3 regions of the Exiguobacterium sp. SH1S1 genome follow, and region 2 is predicted to be linked to each of the others. Evidence: riboswitches for the same ligand, from Rfam matches in the RefSeq annotation. Region 2 holds a riboswitch; each other region holds the start of a gene.
The links. A riboswitch is a leader RNA that binds a small molecule or an ion and turns the genes downstream of it on or off. The one in region 2 is predicted to bind S-adenosylmethionine.
Positions count from the first base shown of each region.

Region 1: another riboswitch for S-adenosylmethionine. It lies ahead of EVJ23_RS10920 (Na+/H+ antiporter NhaC family protein); the one in region 2 lies ahead of EVJ23_RS02515 (methionine ABC transporter ATP-binding protein).
Region 3: another riboswitch for S-adenosylmethionine. It lies ahead of EVJ23_RS00040 (MetQ/NlpA family ABC transporter substrate-binding protein); the one in region 2 lies ahead of EVJ23_RS02515 (methionine ABC transporter ATP-binding protein).

Region 1 is NZ_SJUZ01000005.1:168,994-173,169, forward strand. It holds gene EVJ23_RS10915 (TVP38/TMEM64 family protein) at 136-768, shown strand; gene EVJ23_RS10920 (Na+/H+ antiporter NhaC family protein) at 805-2,088, opposite strand; SAM riboswitch class I at 2,160-2,255, opposite strand; gene EVJ23_RS10925 (GGDEF domain-containing protein) at 2,354-4,033, opposite strand.
Region 2 is NZ_SJUZ01000001.1:487,257-491,432, forward strand. It holds gene EVJ23_RS02505 (MetQ/NlpA family ABC transporter substrate-binding protein) at 38-868, opposite strand; gene EVJ23_RS02510 (methionine ABC transporter permease) at 898-1,560, opposite strand; gene EVJ23_RS02515 (methionine ABC transporter ATP-binding protein) at 1,550-2,578, opposite strand; SAM riboswitch class I at 2,657-2,762, opposite strand; gene EVJ23_RS02520 (thioredoxin family protein) at 3,215-3,472, opposite strand; gene EVJ23_RS02525 (PTS sugar transporter subunit IIC) at 3,663-4,176, shown strand, end outside.
Region 3 is NZ_SJUZ01000001.1:4,453-8,628, reverse strand. It holds gene EVJ23_RS00050 (aminotransferase class I/II-fold pyridoxal phosphate-dependent enzyme) at 1-953, shown strand, start outside; gene EVJ23_RS00045 (iron-containing alcohol dehydrogenase) at 950-1,966, shown strand; SAM riboswitch class I at 2,008-2,111, shown strand; gene EVJ23_RS00040 (MetQ/NlpA family ABC transporter substrate-binding protein) at 2,189-3,010, shown strand; gene EVJ23_RS00035 (methionine ABC transporter ATP-binding protein) at 3,020-4,054, shown strand; gene EVJ23_RS00030 (methionine ABC transporter permease) at 4,026-4,176, shown strand, end outside.

The DNA.
Region 1 (4,176 bases), on a different contig from region 2:
CCATTATTATATGATAGATATCACAGTGAAATTTCGCAAATACTTTTTATTTTTTTTTGAGGAGGGCAGGGGGATGCGTCCTCTTGAACGAATTCGGGTAAAAGGTAGTAACGAAAGCCGAAGGTGGAAACTGAGATGCTCACATCACTCCAACAATATATATTGAACATCATCGAATGGCTCCAAGGACTGCCGGGAGGTCCTTGGGCTGGACTCGGGGCCCCGTTCCTGGAAGCGATTTTCCCGTTCCTCCCGCTCGTCTTGATCATCTCGGCGAACGCGGCTACGTATGGCTTCTGGCTCGGTGTGCTCTTATCGTGGATCGGCAGTTTGGCAGGGACGCTCCTCGTGTTCGCCGCCGTCCGATACGTGTTCCGCAAACCGATGACGCGTTGGCTCGAAAAACATAAACAGGGTGTCTATTGGCTCGATCGCATCAACCATATGAGTCCAATCTCGCTCGGATTCTTATATTCGTTGCCGTTCATCCCGGTCAGTTTGATCACGTACTTACTCGCCTTGATTCAAATGCCGCTCCGGACGTTCGTATTGGCGGCCGGATTCGGGAAACTGCTCGTCGTCGTCATCTTCTCGGTCATCGGTGATCAGTGGCAAGAGTTCATCCAAAGCCCGTTCCGCTTGTCGATGCTCGGCTTGCTCTTGCTCGTATTGTGGGCGATCAGCCGGGGTCTCGAAGAACTTCTCAAACGGCGCGCTTTCAAAAAACGGAACGAAGAGCTCAAACGTAAACGTGAAGCGAGAACATAAAAATCCTCGAAGGCGACCGCCTTCGAGGATTTTTGCTTAGTTGGTTTTTTTGAAACGTGGGAAGTTGAAGACGATCGCCAAGCCTCCGCAAATGAACAGGAGGAACGGATAGAACATATACGGGACGAGGGCGGGGGACGCCGTGTTCGTCAACTCGGCGGCGATGAGGAGCTGCGCCCCGTAAGGCAGAAGTCCTTGTACCCCGCACGAGAAGATGTCGAGTACGCTCGCTGACTTTTTCCGTTCGATGTCATACGTATCGGCGATATTCGCGGCAAGCGGGCCTGCTACGAGAATCGAGATCGTATTGTTCGCCGTCGCGACGTTCGTCGCACTGACGAGCCCGGCGATGCTCCATTCCGCACCAGCCCGGCGTTGAATCCGTGACGTGAGTGCGTCTCGTAAATAGGTGAGTCCACCGTTATGCGAGATGAGTCCGACGAGTCCGCCCATGAATAACGTCAAGAGCGAGATCTCGGCCATGCCCATCATGCCGTCGGCCATCGCCGTGACGTAAGACGTGACGGCCAAGCTTCCGTCAATCAGCCCGATGATGCCAGCGAGCGCGATGCCGCCGAGCAAAACGAGGATGACGTTCAGTCCGGTCAAGGCGAGGACGATGACGGCGAGATACGGAATCAACTTGTACCATTCGAACGCGGCCACTTCAATCGTCGACTCTCCGCTTGAGAGAACGGCTAACAGGACGGTCGTGATGATTGCGGCCGGGAGCACGATCCAAAAGTTGGTCCGGAACTTGTCGCGCATGTTCGTCCGTTGTGTCCGGACGGCGGCGATTGTCGTATCCGAGATGAACGACAAATTGTCTCCGAACATGGCCCCGCCGACAACGGCCGCGGCCGCGATTGCGATATTGACCCCGCTCTCTTGATGGATGCCGAGCGCGATCGGGGCGAGCGCGGCAATCGTACCGGTCGATGTGCCCATTGCCATCGAGATGAAAGCGGCGATGACGAACAGTCCGCTCAGTAAGAGTGACGGTGGCAGGAACGTCAAGGCCGCATTGACCGTCGCGTCAATCGCACCGATTGCACCGGCGACGTTCGAGAACGCACCGGCGAGCAGGAAGATGAATATCATGATCAAGATGCCTGGATTACCGGCACCTTGGGCGATGCGCTCAACGGTCTGAGTGACGCTTCCTTTCGTCATCATCGCAGCGACAATTAAAGCGATCAACGCCGCGATCAGCACCGGGAACTTGTAAAAGTCGCCATAATAAATACCCGCCCCGATGAAGAAGACGAGGAAGACGAGCAAGGGCAAGAGCGCCCATTTGTTAGCTGTTGGTTGTTCCAATCGATTCACCTCATTTCAAAGAATAGAAAAAAAGAGCCTTCCGAAAAAGGCTCTCTCTGTAAGAGACACCCTTTTCATCTTTCGAGCAGAACGCTCGCTGGATTTGGCACAGGTTACCCGCTGCCGAGACATCTAAGGGCCAGTCCCTCCGTCTCTCTTGATAAAAAGTCGTCATGATGTAGTTGTTAGACACGTTTCCTAACGTACCTGTTTCAAAGCGGGTTGTCAACAGAAATCCCCCTGCGCCAGTGGACGCGGGGGGAAGTCATGTCGTCAAAAAGTTGTAATGGGCGACGCGGTTACGACCGGCGTACTTGCCGCCGACGTAAAGGGCCCGGTCAGCGTTACGGATCGTATCGTCAAGCCGTTTGTCGCCGAACGCTTGAATCGTATCGACACCGATCGAGGCGGTCACGGGAATATCGACCCCATCGACACGGAACGGCTTATCTTCAATTTTCTGCCGAATCCGTTCGGCGATATCGACGGCTTGGTCGACGTCGCAATGATTGAGCAGCAAGATGAACTCCTCGCCCCCGTAACGCGCCGCAAAGTCATCGGTCCGGAGCATTTGCCGGATTCGCCGCCCGAACTCTTGGAGCACGCTGTCTCCGACTTGGTGACCGTGCGTGTCATTGATTTTTTTAAAGAAGTCGATGTCGAGCATCGCGACCGAGATCGGGTACATCGAGCCGTCCGAGATTTGTTGAATCCCATACTCGTAGAATGCGCGCGCATTGGCGAGCAGCGTCAAGCTATCGGTGCGGCTTTCCGTGTATAGGCGGTCGCGCTCGTGGCATCGGCTGATCGTTCGGTTGAACGATTTCAACAGTTTTACCATCTCGTTTTGAATGATGGGGGGATAGCCATAGACGTGTTCACCAATCATGACGATACGTGTGCGAATCCCGTCAATCTCTTCTGACTGGACTGAGATGAAGCTGTGGTAATCGTCATGAAACGCATCTGACAACGCTGCGTCCCATTCGAAGCGCATCTCATAATCGACAGACTTGGCGTGTGGATGGCGCGCTTCCATCAAGTCGAAGACGAGTGGACGGTCGATCGGCTGTCGCGTCAACAAATCGAAATAGAGCGTTCGGTCGAACAGGACGAACTCGACAAACCCTTTATCATATTGGTTGAGGCGCTCACATTGACTCAAGAACACTTCAATCGCCTGGGCCTCGCTTTGAGATAGGGAGACGGCCTCTTTCGCTTCATCGTACTGTTCGATCAATGACTTGAACGCGTCTTGGCGCCCTTTTTGAATCATCAACCGCTTAATAAAGAACGTGAGGGCGGCCGCGATGCTGCTGACGACGAGCAAGTTCGTCTCACGGAAGAACGACGCGGCGAAGATGAAGACCAAACTGACGATGTACGTGTAAAACGCGATGCTCAAAAAATCACGGACCGGGATATCGACGCGGAACCACCAGCCGACTTGATACTTCTGGACGACCGTGTTCAAAATTATGGCAATGATCAGACCGACGAGCGGAACGAACGAATCCTGCGAATAGAAGCCAAGACCAGTTTCACCTCCGAGGGCCAAGTAAACACTTGCCGGGATGGCGATTTCTAAAAATGACGTGATCGCGTTCCAAGGATAAGTGAACCGAAAGCGGCGGAGCGCGACGCGCGGTTTTAGGTTGGCGAACTGAAAGACGAGAAGTCCGATTTGGTTGACGAGGAGCGCCGTCTCAAAATCAAAGAATAAAAAGATGATGAGGACGATACTTTCTGAAAACGTGAAATAAATGCCTTTTCGTTCAATCGAGTCCATTTGGAAAATGACGACGAGCAGCGCGATCAAGATGAACGGAAGCGGCTCGATCGCCGGAATATCAAGAACACCGGTTGTAAACAAGGTGATGGTCAGTAAAACGATCAAACTCCAAATGCTCCAACCGAGGACGGACATTTTGCGAAAATGATTCATAGTTCCCTCCTGTGTGGGAAAAGTCTTCTCATATGTATGGTAGGAGATTCGGCACGGTTGCGCCCAAGTCCTGCCTATTCATCATAATGGCTGAATTCTAGCATTGAGTCTACATCAAATATCCTCTATAATGAAGTTGCTTT
Region 2 (4,176 bases):
AAAAAGGCCCGGGATGTCCCGAGCCTAAAATCAATCATTATTTAACCGGTACGACCGCACCTTTGTACTCATCCAAGATCCACTGTTGTGTCTCTTCTGATGTCAATACTTCAAGGAGTGCCTTGACGCGCTCATCGTCTTCGTCGCCTTCACGCGTGACGATCAAGTTGACGTACGGTGAGTCTTCGCCTTCAAGAGCGATTGCGTCTTCGAGCGGGTTGAGGCCGGCATCAATCGCGTAGTTCGTGTTGATGAGGACGGCATCGCCTTCACCGTTGTTGAACGCTTGCGGGAGAAGTGCCGCTTCGACGTCCGTCTTGAACTCCAAGTTTTTCGGGTTGTCGACGATGTCAGCGACTGTCGCGTCTGTCGTCTTGCCGTCAGCGAGCGTGAGCAAGCCTTCTGTTTGAAGCATCGTCAAGATTCGTCCGTGGTCAGCGACCGACGAGCTCATGATGATTTCAGCGCCGTCCGGAAGCTCATCGAGTGATTTGTAGTCTTGTGAGTAGACACCGATCGGCTCGATGTGGACGCCGCCGGCTGAAGCGAATTTATAGTCTTTGTTCTCAGCCATTTGTGACTCGAGGTACGGCTCGTGTTGGAAGTAGTTCGCGTCGAGTTCGCCAGCTGCGAGCGTCTTGTTCGGGAGCACGTAGTCTTGGAACTTCTTGATTTCAAGCGTGTAGCCTTTTTCTTCATATTCGTCTTGGACGTGCTCTAAAATCTCGGCGTGTGGTACGTTCGACGCGCCGATGATGAGCGTCTTGTCGTCGCCCGAGCCTGATTCTGAGTCCCCGCCGCCACATGCCGCGAGAATTGTGAGTGCTGATGCTGCTGTCAATCCGAGTACTGTTTTCCATGATTTCATTATAAAACCCTCCATATGATTGTATTTGATTAAGCTGATCGCTTATCGATTTTTGAGACGAGTCGATCGCCGATAAACTGAACGACGAAGACGATGACTAAGATCAATACGGTCGCGACGAACGTGACGTCGCTTTGTGAACGTTGGAACCCTTCGAGGAACGCCAAGTTCCCGAGACCACCACCCCCGACGACTCCGGCCATGGCCGTGTAACCGACGATGGCGACGATCGTCACCGTGATGCCTGACACGATGGCCGGGAGTGCTTCCGGGAACAACACTTTATAGACGATCTGCCATTTCGTCGCGCCCATCGACTCGGCCGCCTCGATGACACCGCGATCGACTTCGCGGAGTGCGAGCTCGACCATCCGTGCATAAAACGGGGCCGCACCGATGATGAGCGCCGGGAGCGCCGCCGTCGAACCGAGCATCGTTCCGACGAGAAGGAGCGTGAACGGAATGAGCAAGATGATCAAAATAATGAACGGGATCGAGCGGAACACGTTGACGACCGCACTGATGATCGTGTAAATCGGACGATTCTTCATCATGAGCGGTTCGTTCGTGACATATAAGAGCATGCCGAGGGCGAGACCGATGACGAATGTCGCGGCTCCTGCGACGAGCGTCATATAGAGCGTCTCCCACGTCTGTTCGAGCATGACTTGCCAATCTACATTAGGAAACATCGCTTTCTACCTCCACTTCCACTGCCTGCGATCGGATTGAGGCGATGGCCCGCTCGACTTCAGCCGGCTCTCCGATCAATTGGATGAATAGCGTTCCGAGCGCGCCGACTTGCGACTGCGTCACGTTACCGCCGATGATGTTGAAGCCGATGTCGTGCTGTTTCAACACTTCCGATAAAATCGGCTGTTCGGCCGTCTCGTTCAAGAACTTGAGTTTGACGATTTGGCCACTCGGATAACGTGCTTTCAAATGCTCGAACGTGAGCGACATGTCGTCGACGGCACCGATCTGTTTGACGAACTCTTTCGTGATCGGCTGTTCCGGATGTTGGAACACGTCCGCGACTTGGCCGGTCTCGACGACTTTCCCTGCCTCCATGACGGCGACGCGATGACAGATTTTTTGGATGACGTGCATCTCATGGGTGATGAGGACGATCGTCAGTCCGAGTTTCTTATTGATGCTGACGAGCAGTTCGAGAATCGAATCGGTCGTCTTCGGGTCGAGTGCGCTCGTCGCTTCATCGCAGAGGAGCACGTCTGGATTTGTAGCGAGCGCGCGGGCAATCCCGACTCGCTGTTTTTGACCGCCCGATAGTTGCGACGGATAGCTGTCTTCACGTCCGGCGAGACCGACGAGATCGACGAGCTCTTGGACGCGGCGTTTACGTTCACTGGCCGGTACCCCGATCAGTTCGAGCGGGAAGCTGATGTTCTCAGCGACCGTGCGCGACCATAATAAGTTGAAGTGTTGGAATACCATCGAGACGTTTTTGCGCACCCCGCGCAGTTCTTTCGGAGTGAGCTTCGTCAGCTCGCTCCCTGCGACGACGATTTCACCGCTTGACGGTGACTCGAGTCGGTTGAGCAGACGGATGAGCGTCGACTTCCCCGCCCCTGAATATCCGATTATTCCAAAAATTTCGCCGCTCTCGATTGTGAGCGACACATCATCAACCGCCTGGACTCGACCGTTCTTCGTGTCGAACCATTTGGCCACATTACGTAATTGAATCAATACCTTTCCCTCCTGACAACAAAAAAAGTACACACGTTTGAGCAAACGTGCGTACTTTATCGGTACGGACAACGATTGCTCTCATCTTCCAAGGTTCTCACCTTGCTGGAATTAGCACCATTTCGGATTGCTCCGCGGTTGCTGGGCGTCATAGGGCCAGTCCCTCAGCCTCTCTTGATAAGAGTGTTGTTTATTCGATTAGCTTTATAATAGCGACACATTATTTTCATGTCAAACTATTTTGTGCGAAAAATCAAAAAAAGGTGCCATCCGAGGATGACACAGAACGTAGCACCTTGAGTCACGGAAGGACAACCCATAGATGAAACTCTTTTGCCCGATCAGAGTGTTCATCCTTATATGGGGGATTCAAGCCATCCATCACTCGGCCTTAGAACGTACCATGCGGTTACGCGGTAGGTGTCCCTGCGCTTGATTTTTTTGGGGGACAATCGAAGGGAAGGTCCACCTAAAAGTCGCGTAAAGTGATGCACCGGCTGTTCTAAAACGTCTTGATGGCTGGAGAATCTCGTCCTATATTGTGTTCAAGTAAGATGTTGTAATGAATATACCATTCGTGAACTTTCTGTGTCAACTGATTATTTAAAATTTTCTGATTATTCTAATCATCCTATCTCATTTAACGAAAGATAGGACGTGTTGCACGTTTTGGAACGCATATAATCGGTCTTCGACTTGGCCGTCTTTAAGCTTTAACAGCGCCGGGACGCTCATGACTTGATACGCTTCTAACTCTTGCGGGATAAAGTTGGCGTCCTGCTTGTCAATCGCGAGTGTCGGGTCGACCGCTTCGACGACGGCGAGCATCCGCTCGGCCACAGCGCATGTTCCACACATCGGGGCGTATATATATAACAATCCGTCTGTAATCATTGTTCTCACCTCTTTTATAAGTATATGAATGTGAGCCGATCTGTTCAAAAGTTGTGCTCACCCCACGAATTTTCTGAATCGTTCAACATTTCCTGTTGACGCTTCACGAAAAGAGGCATAGTATGGTCATTAACTTTAACGCTTTCGTACATAACAGCGTATACGTAGAAAAGGACAGGTGAATCGACTCATGACGGAACAAACGAAACTGACAGGCAAACAATTTTTGATGAACGTATTGAACGGACTCAGTCTCGCTATTTTAATCGCCCTCATCCCGAGCGCATTGCTCGGTGAATTAACGAAAGCCATCTTACCGTATTTTCCGTCTTTACAGTTCATCTTAGACGCGACGACGATCGCGATGCGCCTCTTACCCGTCATCATCGGTGTAGCCGTCGCCATGCAGTTCGGACGTTCTGCGCTCGAGGCCGGCACGATCGGCATTGCGACCCAGGTCGGGAGCGGCGCTATCCGTATCGAGGAAGGCGCGTTCCTCATGGCGGGAATCGGCGACGTCATCACGGCCGGTGTGACCGCCGCCCTCGCGACATATATGGTCATTCAGCTGTCGCCACGCTTAAAGACGTACACCGTCCTCGTTTTACCGATGACGGTCATCGTCATCGCCGGCGGAATCGGCATGTTCTTACTCACGTACATCTCACAGATCACGACGTACATCGGCACCGTCATCATGACGA
Region 3 (4,176 bases), 480 kb from region 2:
TGAAGCAAGCGGTCGCGACGTTCTACCAGACCGAATACGGCGTCGCGCTCGATGCCGAGACCGAAGTGGCCATCTTGATCGGCAGCAAGTCGGGACTCATCACGCTCCCGCAATGTGTGCTCGAGCCAGGTGACGGCATGTTGCTCCCGAACCCGGGCTACCCGGACTACATCTCGGGGGCGCGTCTCGCCGGTGCGGTCGTCCACGACCTCGTCCTCCGGGAAGAGAACGGCTATCTTCCTGATTACGAGACGCTCGATCCGCAGGGAGCGCGACTCATGTATTTGAACTACCCGAGCAATCCGACCGGCGCCGTCGCGTCGCCCGCGTTCTTTGACGACACGGTCCGGTTCGCGAATAAGCATGACCTCATGGTCGTCCACGACTTCGCGTACGGCAGCATCGGTTTCGACGGGCACGTCCCGCCGAGCTTCCTGCAGACGCCGGGTGCGAAAGACATCGGCATCGAGGTGTATACGATGTCGAAGGCGTTCAACATGTCCGGCTGGCGGGTCGCTTTCGCCGTCGGCAACCGCGACATCATCGAGGCGATCAACACGTATCAAGACCACGTCCATGTGAGTGTGTTCTCGGCCATCCAAGAGGCGGCCATCGCCGCGCTCGAGTCGCCACGTTCGCTCCGGGACGACTTGTCACGGTTGTATGAGGCCCGCCGCGACCGGCTCGTCGACGGGTTACGTCAGGCCGGATGGGACATCACGGCCCCGAGTGGCTCGTTCTTCGTCTGGGCGAAAGTGCCGGACGGGGACGCAAAATCGTTCTCGCATAAGCTGCTCCACGAGGCAGGGGTCGCCGTGACGCCGGGCTATTTCTTCGGCTCAGAAGGCGAGCGGTACGTCCGGTTCGGGCTCGTCTCCGCCGAGCCGAAGATCGACGAGGCCGTCGAGCGGATCGAGAAACTGTTCGCGACGTATGAAGAGGTCCGGGCATGATCCGCCAAGCCGTGCTCGAGTACGACCATGCGGATGACGGGCTCGAGCGGCTCGATGAATTAATCGCTGGCCGTCGTGCTCACGTGCTGCGCGGGCAGAACGGTTTTGACGTCGTCAAGCGTGTCCTGCCAGCGATCACTGCCTATCCGACATCGCTGTTCCGTGGCGAATGCACGGACGCCGAGGTCGAACGGCTCCGTTTGAAGGATGCGGACGTCCTCCTTGCCGTCGGTGGGGGCAAGCTCGTCGACACGGCGAAACTCGTCGCTTACCGGCAAGGTGTCCCGCTGATCGTCATCCCGACGCTCGCCTCGAACTGTGCCGCCTTCACACCGCTCAGCGTCATCTATGACGAGCACGGCACCTATGACCGCTACGACGTGTTTCGCGTCGTCATCGAGCGGGTCATCGTCGACGCAAGGGTCGTGACCGACTCGCCGTACGACTACTTCCGGGCCGGCGTCATCGACACGGTCGCCAAGTTTTACGAGGCCCGCTATTTGAGCGGCGACAGTTCACCTGACGCCGGCGTCAATACCGGTCTCGCCTTGGCCGAGCAATGCGGCCGGCTCGTCGAACTCGACTTGAGTGAGTCCAGTTTCACCGCGTATGGGCCAGAGACCCGGTTCGCGGTCGATCACATCCTTGCCGTCGGCGGTGCCGTCGGTGGTTTCGGGGACGCCGGGACACGCGTTGCCGTCGCCCACGCCGTCCACAACGCGCTCAGCCGCTTTGAGTCGACCCATCCGTTCTTACATGGCGACAAGGTCGGCTTCGGCCTCCTTGTCCAAGAACGGTTGCGTGGCTCGTCTGACGCCCCATATTTAGAGGCGTGGCTCGCCAGGATCGGCGCGCCGACGTCACTTGAGACGCTCGGACTCGTGCCGGCCGACATCCCGCAACTGGTCGAGGCGGTCCGGGTCGAGACCGAGTTGCAACGTTCACCCGTCCCGCTCAATATTGACTATTTGAAAATAATTTTTGAAAATTTAGTATTTTCTGTTTACAAATAAAAGAATTAAAAGTAAGATGATAACAATTAAATAAGACCGATAGCTTATCAAGAGTGGTGGAGGGACTGGCCCTATGAAACCCGGCAACCAGATCGTAACGATCATGGTGCTAATTCCAACAGACGAAACGTCTGGGAGATGAGCGTGTCCGACTGTCTTTGACTTGTCGTGCCCGCCACTCTTTATGAGTAGCGGGCTTTTATTTTGGAGGAGGAATCATTCATGAACATCAAACAGAAAACAGTACTCGCAGGAACATCTCTACTCGCGGCCATCGCCTTGTCGGCGTGCGGCCAATCGGACGCGAGCGAAGCGCTCAGCACAGAAGCCCTCACGATCGGCGTGACAGGCGGACCGCACCAGCAGATCGCCGAGAAAGTAAAAGAACTCGCGGCCGAGGATGGCCTCGAGCTCGACATCAAAGTGTTCAACGACTACAACACGCCGAACACCGCACTCGACGAAGGCAGTCTCGACGTGAACAGTTACCAGACGCTGTCGTTCCTCGAGCTACAGAAGGCGGACAAAGGCTATAAGATCGACGACGTGTTCAAGACGGTCGCTTTCCCGATGGGGCTCTATTCGGACAAGCTGACGGACATCAAGGAGTTGAAGGAGGGCGATAAAGTCGCCGTCCCGAACGACCCGGCGAACGAACTTCGGGCGCTGCGCCTGTATGAGACGGCCGGACTCATCACCTTGAAAGAAGGATTGACGGACAAGGCGACGAAACGTGACATCGCCGAGAACCCGCTCAACCTCGAATTCATCGAGCTCGAGGCGTCACAACTCCCGACCCAGCTCCCGGAAGTCGCGCTCGCGGCCATCAACACGAACTTCGCGATGGGTGCCGGCCTATCGATCAATGAGGACGCCTTGTTCCATGAAGACACGGTCGACAACCCGTACCCGAACTACGTCGTCGTCCGTACCGACAACAAAGACGATGAAGTCGTCGAGACACTCAAATCTTACTACCACTCGGACGAGGTCCGGACGTTCATCGAAGAGACGTTCGACGGCTCGATCGTCCCGGCGTTTTAAGGAGGCACTATGATCGCACTCAAACAGATCTCAAAAACGTTCACGGTAAACAAAGGGACCGTCACGGCACTCGACGATGTCTCGCTGACGATTGAAAAGGGCGAAATCTTCGGCATCATCGGTCGGAGCGGCGCTGGCAAGAGCACGCTCATCCGCATGATCAATCTGCTCGAACGGCCGACGTCAGGTCAAGTCGAGATCGAGGGACAAGACATCACGACGCTCGACAAAAAAGGGTTATCAAAGCTCCGTCACCGCATCGGGATGATCTTCCAGCACTATAACCTGCTGAAGACGGCGACCGTCGAAGACAACGTCGCCATCCCGCTCCGCCTAGAAGGACTCGATAAACGCTCGATCAGCGAGCGGGTCGACAAGTATCTCGATATCGTCGGACTGACCGATCACCGTAAACATTACCCGGAGCAACTCTCCGGCGGCCAGAAACAGCGCGTCGCCATCGCTCGGGCCTTGGCCCACGAGCCGGACATCCTGCTCAGTGACGAGGCGACGAGCGCGCTCGACCCGGAGACGACCGAGTCGATCCTCGATCTGTTGCTCGAGATCAACCGCGAGCTCGGGCTGACGATCTTCTTGATCACCCATGAGATGGAAGTCATCGAGCGCATCTGTGACCGGGTCGCCGTCATCGACGCCGGCAAGATCGTCGAGGAAGGGGACGTCCTCGACGTCTTCTCGGACCCGCAACATCCGACGACGCGCCGCTTCTTGAAAGCGAACCTCGACGTCCCGAAAGAAGTCGTCGACGTGTTGAGCTCGCACGGGACGCTCGTCAACTTGTCGTTCATCGGTCACCAGACCGAACAGGCCGTCCTCGCCGAGTTGACGAAACGGTTCGGCCTGCTGCCGAACATCATCGGGGGCGGGATCAAAAAGCTGAAAGGCGGTCTCGTCGGCAACTTGCTCGTCCATCTCGACGGGGACCAGGCACAGACCGACCAAGCCGTCCGCTACCTTGAAGCGAGCGGCGTCAAAGTGAAGGAGGTGACGAACCATGCTACAGTTTTGGGAAAATTGGGGTGACTTGATTTGGACGGGCACGATCCAGACGCTGACTATGACCGGCATCGCGCTCGTCATCTCGACACTGATCGGCTTGCCGCTCGGGACGCTCCTCGTCTTGACGCGGCCGAATGGACGGCTCG